3 regions of the Mesorhizobium sp. RCC_202 genome follow, and region 2 is predicted to be linked to each of the others. Evidence: predicted binding sites of a transcription regulator. Region 2 holds the regulator's gene; each other region holds the start of a gene.

Region 1 (4,163 bases), on a different contig from region 2:
ACCGACGACCAGGAGAAAATCCGCGACAAGGTGCTTGGCTGGTCGCGCGACAAAGGGATCGATGTCGTCATCACCACCGGCGGTACCGGGTTCACCGGGCGCGACGTGACGCCGGAGGCGCTGGAGCCGATCTTCGAAAAGCGCATGGACGGCTTTTCCGAAGTCTTCCACCGCATTTCCTACGACAAGATCGGCACCTCGACGATCCAGAGCCGGGCGACCGGCGGCGTCGTCAACGCCACCTTCGTCTTCGTGCTGCCGGGCTCGCCCGGCGCCTGCAAGGACGCCTGGGACGGCATCATCAAGGCGCAGCTCGACTACCGGCATATGCCCTGCAATTTTGTGGAGATCATGCCGCGGCTTGACGAGCATCTCAGGCGTGGCGGCAAGGCTTCCTCTTAAACAAAGGCAAAGCGCGGGGACGGTCGCCCATTTGCCAAGCAGAATGGAGCTTCCGCCTTGGAGACTCCATTCCGAAGCCCAAACTGGCAACGTATCCTGTGCGAACAAGCAAGGAACCCTGCCATGGCCTTTTACAACGGCGGATGCCATTGCGGCGCCATACGCCTCCGTTTCGAAACCGAACTCGATCCGACCCGAATTGAAATCCGCGCCTGCCAGTGCTCGTTCTGCATTCGGCACGGCTCGCGCGCGGCGGCCGACCCCAACGGCAAACTGGTGGTATCGGTCGAAGACAGGGAGCGCCTGCAGGTCTATCGCTTTGGCCTACGCACCGCCGACTATCTTCTATGCCGCGACTGCGGCGTCTATGTCGCCGCCATTGCAGGTGCGGATGAGGATGCGAGAGCGATCGTCATCGTCAACGCCCTCGACGATCGCGGGCAATTCTCCCGCGAGCCGGTCCCGGTCCGCTACGACACAGAGACGCGCGAGCAACGCCTGGCCAGGCGCCGTGGCGCCTGGATGCCCATTGAACTGTCGGGCATTTGACCCCGGCTCAGTGGATCACCGGCTCGCCGTGGAAGCGGCGGCGCGAGCGCCTCACTTCGGCGGCGCGACCCAGATCTGGGCGTTCAGCCTTCTGGTGGCGAGACCGCGCGCCAGCGCTTCGGCACCGCGTGCGCTTTTCGCAAGCGCGGCGGCCTGGCGCTTGCTGATGACAAGGCCCTCGGCCAACGCGCGGTTGCCTGAAAACACGCGCGCCAGAAATGGGGCTCGATTGCCCCTCGCGCGTGAAAAGCGCGCCGGCATGGTCTGCTTCGCCGTATGGGCCGCGACCTCCTCGATCCAGCCTTCGGCAAGGCGCGCGCCTGGTTCGAGCAGCAGCAGCCAGTCGCCCTTGGCCTGACCGATGCCGGCTGCGATACCGCCCGTGACATAGTGGCAGCCGGCGTGCTCGGCCACCCGATGCGTCTGGTCGGTCGAGCCGGCATCGCAGACGATGACGTCGCGCACGACGCCCTCGACCGCGCCGCCGACCAGCGAGGCGAGCGTGCGGGCAAGGCCCTCTTCGTCGTTCCTGGTTTCGATGAGAACGCTGAGCATGCTTAGCCGAATAGCGGAAAGCCACGCATCGCGCCAGTTCCGCATCGCAGCGCAAAAAGTTCTTGCTTTGTTCTCATCGACAAAATAGGAATAGTTTCATGAACAGATCGATTCGACAGCCTGCGGACAGTCCCTGGGAGAGGGCGAAAATGGAACAGATCGTGCGCGCCGACATTGCTGCTTTTGGAGCCGGCAGGGCCGAGATGGCAAATGCGATGATCGAACAGAGCGGCATGCGCGTGCGGCCTGACCGCAATCGCGGCCGCTCGGCCGGCATCAACCCGTCCGGCCGCTTCGAGCCGGTCAGCCGTCATGTGTTCGACGACGGCTGGAACTCGCTCGAGGAATTGCCGCCCTTCAAGACCGAGGTGCAGGTCGAGAAGCCGCGCACCATCATCACCCGCAACGAATCGCCCGACATTTCGTTCGACCGGTCGATCAACCCCTATCGCGGCTGCGAGCATGGCTGCGTCTATTGCTTCGCCAGGCCGACGCACGCCTTCATGGGCCTGTCGCCGGGGCTCGATTTCGAATCGAAGCTGTTCGCCAAGCCGGACGCGGCGCGTATGCTCGACAAGGAGTTGTCGAAGCCCGGCTACCAGCCGCGCACCATCGCCATCGGCACCAACACCGATCCCTACCAGCCGATCGAGAAGCAGTACCGGATCATGCGTGAGATCCTGGAGGTCCTGGAGGCGCGCGGCCATCCTGTCGGCATCGTCACCAAATCGGCGCTGGTGACGCGCGACATCGATATCCTGTCGCGCATGGCCGAGCGCGGCCTTGCCAAGGTGGCGCTGTCGGTGACGACGCTCGACCGCATGCTGGCGCGCACGATGGAGCCGCGCGCCTCGACGCCGACGAAGCGGCTGGAAGCGATCCGGCAGCTCTCCGACGCCGGCATCCCGGCCTCGGTGATGGTGGCGCCGATCATTCCCGGGCTGACCGATCCGGAGTTGGAACGCATCCTCGATTCGGCGCGCGCCGCCGGCACCAGGGAGGCAGGCTATGTCATCCTGCGCCTGCCGCTCGAAGTGGCGCCGATCTTCAAGGACTGGCTGCTGCGCCACTATCCGGACCGCTACCGGCACGTGATGTCGCTGATCCGCTCGATGCGCGAGGGCAAGGACTACGATTCGGAATGGGGCAAGCGCATGAAGGGCGCCGGTCCCTATGCCTGGCAGATCGGCCGGCGCTTCGAGATCGCCGCCAAGCGGCTCGGCCTCAATGCCGAGCGGCGCACGCTCAGGGTCGACCAGTTCGTTGCCGGCGCCAATGCGAGCGAGCAGCTGATGCTGCTTTGAACGTCATGCCGGGCGGCGAGGGCCCCCGGCGCAAAGATCCCGTCCGGCCTGTCCCCCGGCCGTGAGACGGTGCCTTCCTGGTCCGACGCCCCATCCGACCCGGAAGGACTTGCGGAGAATCGGAGCCGATGCGAACCTCGCCGCACCATGGCTCGCGCGCGTTCCGATTCTCCGCTTCTCTTCGAAATGCTCGAGAAGCCCGACTTCTCCATCGAAACCAAGGCGATGGCCGAGGGCCTGTGGCCGGTGGCCGGCATGGATGAAGCCGGCCGTGGACCGCTTGCCGGTCCCGTGGTGGCGGCGGCAGTGGTGCTCAACCCCGCCAACATTCCCGAAGGCCTCGACGATTCCAAGCGCCTCACCCATCTGCAGCGCGAGGCGCTGTTCCTGAAGATCCTCGGTTCCGCGCTCAGTGTCTCGATGGCGTCGATCAGTGCCGAAGGCATCGACAACAGCAATATTCTGAAGGCCAGCCTGGAAGCGATGCGCCGCGCCGCCGCCGGCCTGTCCTTGAGGCCTAAGTTGGCATTGGCCGACGGCCGCGACATTCCGCCCGGACTTACCTGCGAGGGCCGCGCGCTGATCAAGGGCGACCAGCGCTCGCAATCGATCGCCGCCGCCTCGATCGTCGCCAAGGTGATGCGCGACCGCATGATGTGCGGCTGCGGCGGCCACCATGAACGCTACGGCTTCGAGGTGCATATGGGCTATGCGACGGTGCGGCACCGCACGGCCATAGAGGCGCACGGACCTGTGGCAAGGCTGCACCGCGCGTCGTTCGCGCCGTTTCGGCTGGGCGGGGTTGAGGTGGCTGAGGAAGAGAGCTTCGCCGGATTGGAGTAGTTAGCTAATCTCCCCCATTGCGCCGCGGCATGCACACATCTTCTGTAATTGGCGTGACTGATCGACCTGAGGCTTGATTGCCACGTGGTTCCCCCAATCCGTCGCTGCTTCGCAGCGCCACCTTTCCCCCCTCCGGAGGGAAAGGAAGGGAGCGTTGCTGGATGAGCGTTGACGGCAAAAAGCTTGGCGCCTTCCTCTACCCCGTCGATCGGGGGGAGAGGTGGCTCGGCGAAGCCGAGACGGAGTGGGGGTCGACCAGCGCCAGATTAGACAATGCATGCGCCAAGCTGCCATGCACGCTATCGCCAAAGGCCAGCCGGTTGAAAATGTGTATGCCGTATCCCATTGTGGGGGAGATCGGCAGCGTCTTCGCCGCGCTCCCTCGCCAACAAAAAAGCCGCCGGGTTGCCCAGGCGGCTTTGATTTCGAAGCTTCGAAGTCAGCTCAGTTCAGCTTGGCCTTGACGTCCTGCAGCGCGGACTTGAACAGATCGGCGCCCGCCTTGGCGTC
Region 2 (4,163 bases):
GCGGCCTTGCCCAAGACCCAGACCGGCAAGATCCAGCGTTTTCGTCTACGCAGCGAAAAGGCCCATTAAGCGGGCGATTCCGCTTCAGGTAACGGCCGTCTTGACCGCAAAGCGCGCGTCCTGCCAGGCGCCTGTGCGCAGGATATCCTCCAGCACGCCGACCGCATCCCAGACATCGCGATAGCCGACATAGAGCGGCGTGAAGCCGAAGCGAATGGTGGACGGCGCGCGGAAATCGCCGATGACGCCACGCTCGATCAAGGCGCGCATCACCTGGTAGCCGTTGGGATGGGCGAAGGACACCTGGCTGCCGCGCTCGGCGCCATCGCGTGGACTTTCTAGCTCGAGGCCAAAGGCGCCGCATCTGGCTTCGACAAGCTGGATGAACAGATCCGTCAGCGCGATGCTTTTGTCGCGCACGACGGTCATGTCGACCTCGTCCCAGAGATTGAGCGCGCCCTTCAGCGCCCGCATCGACAACACCGGCTGCGTTCCGCACAGGAACCGGCGAATGCCCGAGCCTGCGGCATAACCCTGTTCGAAGGCGAAAGGCCTTGCATGGCCCCACCAGCCGCTGAGCGGCTGGCGGATGTCGCCGTGGTGGCGGTTCGCGGCATAGATGAAGGCCGGCGCGCCCGGACCGCCATTGAGATATTTGTAGGTGCAGCCGATGGCGAAATCGGCATTCGAGCCGTCGAGATTCACCGGCAGCGCACCCGCCGTATGGCAGAGATCCCAGACGATCAACGCGCCGGCCTGGTGGGCCTTGCGCGTTAGCGTCGCCATGTCGCGCAACCGACCGGACTTGTAGTTGACGTGGTTGACGAGGATGACGGCGACGCGTTCGTCGATCAATTCCTCGATCGCCGGGGCGTCGACGCCTTCCAGGCTCAGCACCGTGCCGGGCCGTGTCGAGGCCACGCCTTCCGCCATGTAGAGGTCGGTCGGAAAGCTATCGCCCTCGGCAACGATGACGGACCGTTCAGGCCGCATGGCCAGCGCTGCATGCAAAACCTTGTAGATGTTGATCGAAGTCGTATCGCAGACGACCGTCTGGCCGGATCCGGCGCCAATCAAGCGCCCAAGCTGGTCACCCAATTCGACGGGCATGTCGAACCAGCCGGCGGTGTTCCAGGCGCGGATCAGATCCTGCGCCCATTCACGCCTGGCGGCGTTTTCGATCTCGCTGAAGACATCGGATGAAGCGGCACCCAGTGAATTGCCGTCGAGATAGATGACCCCATCGGGCAGCACGAAGCGATCGCGCATGGAGCGCAACGGATCGGCGGCGTCCATCGCCTCAACAGACGCCAGATCAGGAATTCCCGTCATTATGCAATTGCCTCCCGTTCGGGCCCGACGCAGCATATGAAGCTACCGCCGGCCATGCGCGGTTTGTCTCACCGCCGTCCACGCTACGGCAAGACCCTTTTGTCCTTGTCCGCTGGTCCATCGATGCCAGGCGAGAGATCGGAATTATGCCGACGTTGGCCTTTTGAGTTCGTTTCGTTCACGGTGCCGCAGATGAATCGGGTGGCAGAGCCTATCCCGCCCTGCGCATTCACGATGTGGACGTCCCCGTCTCCTGTGAACGATGGGGTTGTAAAATGGAACGGAATCAAGACCTAAGGCTCAGCCGGCCCTCGCAACGGCATCCGCGCCGACGCAACATGGTTTCGGCTGTCCTAACAAATTCACTAAACTTTAAACGGTTGCGGAACACAACTGGAACAGATAGTGTTTGTTCTGGGTTTGTTTTTCTGATTCTGGTTTCTGAACCCTTGGGGGCGGCCGATGCTGACGCGCAAACAACATGAACTCCTGATGTTCATCCACGAACGTCTGAAAGAGAGCGGCATTCCTCCGTCCTTCGACGAAATGAAGGAAGCGCTCGACCTTGCGTCGAAGTCCGGCATCCACCGACTGATCACGGCGCTGGAAGAACGCGGTTTCATTCGCCGGCTGCCCAACCGGGCGCGGGCATTGGAAGTGCTGCGGCTGCCCGATTCGATCGCGCCCGGCCTCAATGCCGCGAGGAAGTTTTCGCCAAGCGTCATCCAGGGCGGCCAGGGCCAAGGCAATCTCGGCCGGCAGATCAAGCCGGCGGCTTCATCGCGCGCACCCTCGCCGAGCAATGACGACGATGCCGTTTCGGCCATCTCTATCCCGGTCATGGGCCGCATCGCCGCCGGTGTACCGATCGACGCCATTCAGCACCGGACGCATTCGATCTCCGTGCCGCCGGACATGATCACGGGCGGCGAGCATTACGCGCTCGAGGTCAAGGGCGACTCGATGATCGAGGCCGGCATCTTCGACGGCGACACCGTCATCATCCGCAACGCCGACACGGCGAGCCCGGGCGAGATCGTCGTGGCGCTGGTCGACGATGAGGAAGCGACGCTCAAGCGCTTCCGCCGCAAGGGCGCCTCGATCGCGCTCGAAGCCGCCAACCCGGCCTATGAGACGCGCATCTTCGGGCCTGACCGGGTCAAGGTGCAGGGCAAGCTTGTCGGGCTGATCAGACGTTACTGAGCAATTCCAGGAAAAGTGCACAGCGGTTTTCCGTCCGGAATTGCGTAGCGATCTACTGAGCCGGCGGCGAGGGCTTCGCATCCGCCCTCTCCGGCTTTTTGTACGGCGCTAGCCCCCTCGCCTCGCGCGCGTATTTCCGCTGCTCGTGCCAGGGCCGGTACGGCTGCTCGACGGCGTAGCGAACGACTGGCCGCGCCGTTGCCGACTGCGTGTCGAAGAAGACGGCGGCACTGCCGTCAAGCGCGAGCTGCCGCTTGGTAACGACGAGAATGCGCGGATCCCAGCACGGATTGTAGGCCGTGGCGTCGTTGATGACGATGAGGTCGGCGAAGCCGCAGGCTGGGCGTGCGCTGTCGCGGGTCTCGGCGAGCGCGACGATCGCGCCGGATGGATGCCGGCCGATGCACAGGTCACCGGTGCAGTAGAAAGGTGAGCCCGGCGGCAGGTCGACTGGATCGGCGACGTCCAACGCGCCTCTGGCGAAGATCTCCGGCGGCACGATCGTTTCCGACTGCAGCGCTCGCTTCCAGTTGTCGGTCGTGAATTCGTTGGCGCGCTCACGGTTGATGGCGAGCTCGCCGCCGCCGATCGGCATCGCCACCAGATGCGCATCCTCCGAAATGAGAAGGTCCGGGGTGCGCACATGCGGAATGGCCAGCAAGGCGGCAAGCGCGAAGGGCGCGGCGGCGAGCCTCAGCCAGGTGGTCGCCATGGTGGCGATGACAAGCGCGATCGTTGCCAGAAGCACCGACTGGATCGAGATCAGGCCGACAGCGTCGACCGGCGAGCGCTCGGAAATCCATGCCGAAATCGCAACCATCGCCGTCAGGCCCTTGCCCATCACATAGAGGAACGGGCCGTCGAGGCCGAAGGGCATGGCCAATGCGCTCAGCACTGCAAACGGCATGACGATCAGTGAGACGATCGGCATGACCGCAAGGTTGGCCACCAGGCTGAGCGGCGATACGCGCTGGAAATGCCAAATGGCGAACAGCACCGTCGCGCTGCCGGCGATCAGCGATGTCATGGCCGCGCCGCCGACGCCAACCGCCAGTTTTCTCGACCAGAAACCCAGGAATGAATGCTTTGCCGGCGGCGCCCGTATTTTGTCGGCGCGGTAGTCGGCCCAGCCGGCATAGGCGCCGACGAGCGCCGCGGTCGCGGCAAACGACATCTGGAAGCTCGGGCCGACCACCTCGTGCGGCGAAACCAGGATGACGGCGATGGCCGAGATCGCCAGATTGCGCATGGTCAGCGCCGCGCGATCGAAAAGCACCGCAATCAGCATCACCGCCAGCATGATGAAGCTGCGCTCGGCCGCGACCACGATGCCGGAGATGACGAGATAAGCGGCGATCGAGATGAGCGCGATTGCCGCGGCGTATTTCTTCACCGGCCGGCGCGACGAGAAATCGGGAAACAGCGCGAAGGCGCCGCGCAACAGCACCAGATCGTGCCGGCGACCAGCGCCATATGCAGGCCCGAGATCGAGATGATGTGATAGATGCCGGTGCGCCGCATGGACTCGTTGATCTCTTCGGGAATGCCGGCGCGCACGCCGACAATCAACGCCGCCGCGATCTCGCCTTCGGATCCGCCGATCTTGGATCTGATATGGTCAGCGATGT
Region 3 (4,163 bases), on a different contig from region 2:
CCGCGTCATCGCCACATAGAGCAGCCGGCGTTCTTCCTCGATGTCCTCCTTGGTGCCGACGCCGAGATCGGCCGGGATGCAGCCATCGACGGTGTTGAGAACAAAAACGTTCTTCCACTCCTGGCCCTTGGCCGAATGGATGGTCGACAGGATGAGATAGTCCTCGTCGCGATGCGGTGGCCCGGCCTGGTCGCTGGTGGCGTCCGGCGGATCGAGCGTCAGCTCGGTCAGGAACCGCTCGCGTGACGGATAGCCGGACGCGATCTGCTCGAGCTGCAGCAGGTCGGCGCGCCGCGTGATCGCGTCCTCATGGATGCGCTCCATATGCGGTTCGTACCACAGCCTGATCCGCTCCAGGTCGGCCGGCCATTTGGGGCCGGTGCGCAGCCCGCTGTAGATATCGAGGAACACCGGCCAGTCCCCGGCCGCGCGCTGCGGAGGCCGGAAGCGGGCCAGGCCCAGCGTCTCGTCCAGCGACGTCGCCATCGCCTCGACGATCTGCGAGGCGGCCGAAGGTCCGATGCCGGGCATGAGCTGCAGCACGCGGAAACCGGCGACACGGTCGCGCGGGTTTTCGGCGAAGCGCAGCATCGCCAGCATGTCCTTGACATGGGCGGCGTCGAGGAATTTCAGGCCGCCGAATTTGACGAACGGGATGTTGCGGCGCGTCAGCTCCACTTCCAGCGGCCCGCTGTGGCTAGAGGTGCGGAACAGCACAGCCTGCGCCTTCAGCGCCGTGCCGGCCTCGCGCTCGGCAAGGATCGCCTGGCAGACGTAGTTGGCCTGCTCGCCCTCGTCGCGCACGCTGACCAGTTGCGGCTTGTGCGACGACCGGCGCTCGGTCCACAGATTCTTGGTGAAGCGCTCGCTGGCCTCGCCGATCACCTTGTTGGCGGCGGAAAGAATCGTCTCGGTCGAGCGGTAATTGCGCTCCAGCATGACGATCTCGGCGCCTTGCGCGAACTGCTTTGGGAAATCGAGGATGTTGCGTACTTCCGCGGCGCGGAAGGAATAGATCGACTGCGCGTCGTCGCCGACCACGGTAAGGCCTGAGCCATCCGGCTTCAGCGCCAGCAGGATCGAGGCTTGCAGCCGGTTGGTGTCCTGGTATTCGTCGACCAGCACATGATCGAAGCGCGAGGAAAGATGCGCCGCGATCTCGGGCTCCGCCGACATTTGTGCCCAGTAGAGCAGGAGGTCGTCGTAATCGAGAACGTTCTGCGCCTGCTTGGCCTCGACGTAAGCCGCAAACAGCTCCTTCAGCTGGTCCGCCCAGGCTGCGCACCAGGGGAAGGCCGATCCCAGCACTTCGCCCAGCGGCGCCTGCGCGTTGACCGCGCGCGAATAGATCTGCAGGCAGGTGCCCTTTGTCGGGAAGCGGCTTTCGGTCTTGGAAAAACCCAGCTCATGCCGGGCAAGGTTCATCAGATCGGCGGAATCCTCCCGGTCATGGATGGTGAAGGCCGCCTCAAGGCCGATCTGCTCGGCATAGTCGCGCAACAGCCTGGCGCCGATGCCGTGGAAGGTGCCGGTCCAGGCCAGCGCATCGGCGATGATGGCGGCATCGCGGCCCAGCACCTCGCCGGCGATGCGCTCGACGCGCTTGGCCATCTCGGACGCCGCGCGGCGCGAGAAGGTCATCAACAGGATGCGGCGCGGATCGGCGCCCTTGACGATCAGATGCGCCACGCGATGCGCCAGAGTGTTGGTCTTGCCGGAGCCGGCGCCGGCGATCACCAGCAGCGGCGCCGCCACCTTGCCGTCGCCATGCACCACCGCCAGCCGCTGCTCGTCGTTCAGCCGGGCAAGATAGGCGGGTGTTTCAAAGGACGAATCACGGGCAGCAAGGTTCATCGCCCATCAAGCATCGTTTCCGCTTTGTTCGCAACGGGGATACAGCCGATCTGCCTTACCTCGGCGCTTGGCGAAAGCTGGCGAGACAGCTGATCTCCCCCCTCGTGGGGGAGATGCCCGGCAGGGCAGAGAGGGGCGCTGTCCCGCCGACACATCAAGCTTGGGTTCCTCGCCCGCCAAAGGTAGGGAGGGCGCTACCTGTCCCCCACGAGCGGGGAAGATCAGCTAACGTCTACCGCTTCGGTGCGACACCCATCCTCGCCGACTGTCGCCGCAGCGTTCGCCTCTCATCGCCCGGCATCTCCAGCGGGGCGACAGTGCTGGGCACTTCCTCGATGATCCGCATCGTGACGCGATAGGCGGTGTAGGCGAACAGGCCGGTCAGCAGCAGTCGGAACATGATCATCTCCTCAAGTGGTTGGATCGTTGGCAGGTCAACCGGAACCCGCGCGATTGGTTCCCACCAACAAGGCAACCAAACCGTCACCCTCTCGTTTGCTCTCAATTCGAGGGAGCGAACGAAGGAGGTCGTCATGACGAAACTTCCTGTGCTGCTGGCTGTCGCGGCAGGGCTTGCGCTCGCCGCCTGCGACAACAGCACGCCGCCGACCAAGGCGGCGGGCGGCGAAGTCAACCAGAACCCGCAGGTCGACAAGAACCCGGTGCCCCAATCAAGCACCGGCGGTGATCAGCAGGGCACGCCGCCGAAGCAGTGATTCTGGAATGTTGACGGAGGAAGCAGCGTCGCACAGAAGAAGGCCGGCGCTGCTTGGGAGGAAGCTGGATAGCGCCGGCCAAGCGGGAAATCAGGCCCGCCGCGCAATCCAAGATAGCTGAGTCTCGCCCTTGCGTCATGGTGCGACCGCACCAGCCGGCTACAGATCGAGACGGCCTGAAACGGCGGAAGAAAATCCCAAAATCTGCTGGTGGTGTTTGCGCGAGGAAGGCTGGCGTCTCACGCCAGCGCCGATCGCCTCACCGGCACATTGGCGATCTCGAGGTCGAGCTGGCGTTGCGTCAGCGCCGCCTCGGCCATGATCCACTGCTTGAACAGCTCCACCTTGCGCGTGCCGAGCGTCTTGAGCGGGCTGACGAAATACCAGCCGGCGGTGTTGGGATGGTGCACGGCGAAGGGCGCCACCAGGCGCTCGGCGCGGATGTCGCTTGCCATATAGGCGCGGTTGGCGACGGCAAAGCCCATGCCGGCATTGGCCGCCTCGTAGGACATCATGCAGCTATCGAAATAGGCGCTTCTGGTTTCGCCGAGCACGAAGCTTGCGCCGGCAAAGCCCAGCCACGACTGCCAGTTCTGCGTGCAGGTGTCGGAGTGAAGCAGCGTGAAGTAGCGCAGATCCTCCGGCGTCACCTTCGACAACGGCTTGTCGCCCAGCACCTCGTGGAACAGCTTGCGGCTGCACACCGGCGTCAGATCCTCCTTGAACAGCAGGTCCGAGAGCAGGCCGGGAAAATTGCCGTCGCCGTAGCGGATCTCGAGATCGTATTCCGAGGTCGAGAATTCATGCGTGGCATAGGAGGTCGACACCCGCATCTCGATATCGGGAAACTGCCGCTGGAAGCTCAAGAGCCTCGGAAACAGCCAGCGCGCCGCGAAAGTCGGTAAGACGCAGAGTCTCAGCACATGCGCCTGCGACTGGCCGGTGGCCTCCATGCTGGCCGCCACGATCCGCTCCAGCGCCTCGCGAACGCGCGCGACATAGGTCTCGCCCTCCGGCGTCAGCGACACCGCATTGCCGCCGCGCTCGAAGATCTTGAAGCGCAGCTGGTCCTCCAGGCTTTTCACCCGCTGGCTGACGGCCGAGGCGGTGATGAACTGCTCCTCGCCGGCGCGCGTGAAATTCTTATGCCTCGCGGCGCTTTCCACGATTTTCAGCGAGTTGAGGTTGACCTGACTGAGCAGACGCACGGGCTTTGGACCTTAAGCTGCGCTTACGCTAGCACCAGCATTCCTAAATTTACAGGGGTAGGCGATTAATTGACTGTTTACCAAGTGTTGCCCCCACCTTGGAGAAAATAAAAATGAACGCCCATACAATTCCCGAACTGCGTTGCGCAATGAGCCGAGAAGCCATCATTGGCCATGAGACGTCGTGGAAAGTGTCGACCTTCGGGGTCGCTCAGTATCGTCACGGCTATGATCCAGACCTGCTTGCCGCGATCGAGCAAGCTGCTCTGAAGCTGAAGGCCAGCCATGCCGTGCACAAGCATCTCGACCTCACTTTCATTACCGGCGCCGACCGGTATATTCCGGAGATCAAGGAGCTTTTGCACGACAAGCTGCGCCTGGAAAG

What was found. The regulator LexA, encoded in region 2, represses DNA repair genes until DNA is damaged. The targets are predictions, from matches to a motif close to TGTTCNNNNTGTGTTCNG.
Region 1: AB6802_RS19620 (PA0069 family radical SAM protein) is a predicted target of LexA. The motif match lies at 1,564-1,581, and genes of this name have one in related genera.
Region 3: AB6802_RS07230 (ATP-dependent helicase) is a predicted target of LexA. The motif match lies at 1,869-1,886, and genes of this name have one in related genera.

The regions. Positions count from the first base shown of each region.
Region 1 covers NZ_JBFUPO010000008.1:168,652-172,814, forward strand. The annotation lists gene moaB (molybdenum cofactor biosynthesis protein B) at 1-402, shown strand, start outside; gene AB6802_RS19610 (GFA family protein) at 526-951, shown strand; gene AB6802_RS19615 (glycosyltransferase) at 1,003-1,506, opposite strand; gene AB6802_RS19620 (PA0069 family radical SAM protein) at 1,656-2,810, shown strand; gene AB6802_RS19625 (ribonuclease HII) at 2,958-3,653, shown strand; gene AB6802_RS19630 (F0F1 ATP synthase subunit B) at 4,098-4,163, opposite strand, start outside.
Region 2 covers NZ_JBFUPO010000005.1:133,814-137,976, forward strand. The annotation lists gene AB6802_RS13460 (AMP-binding protein) at 1-69, shown strand, start outside; gene kynU (kynureninase) at 85-1,332, opposite strand; gene lexA (transcriptional repressor LexA) at 1,795-2,535, shown strand; partial or broken gene AB6802_RS13475 (ComEC/Rec2 family competence protein) at 2,588-4,163, opposite strand, start outside.
Region 3 covers NZ_JBFUPO010000003.1:17,486-21,648, forward strand. The annotation lists gene AB6802_RS07230 (ATP-dependent helicase) at 1-1,854, opposite strand, end outside; gene AB6802_RS07235 (hypothetical protein) at 2,087-2,254, opposite strand; gene AB6802_RS07240 (hypothetical protein) at 2,388-2,570, shown strand; gene AB6802_RS07245 (LysR substrate-binding domain-containing protein) at 2,810-3,778, opposite strand; gene AB6802_RS07250 (hypothetical protein) at 3,892-4,163, shown strand, end outside.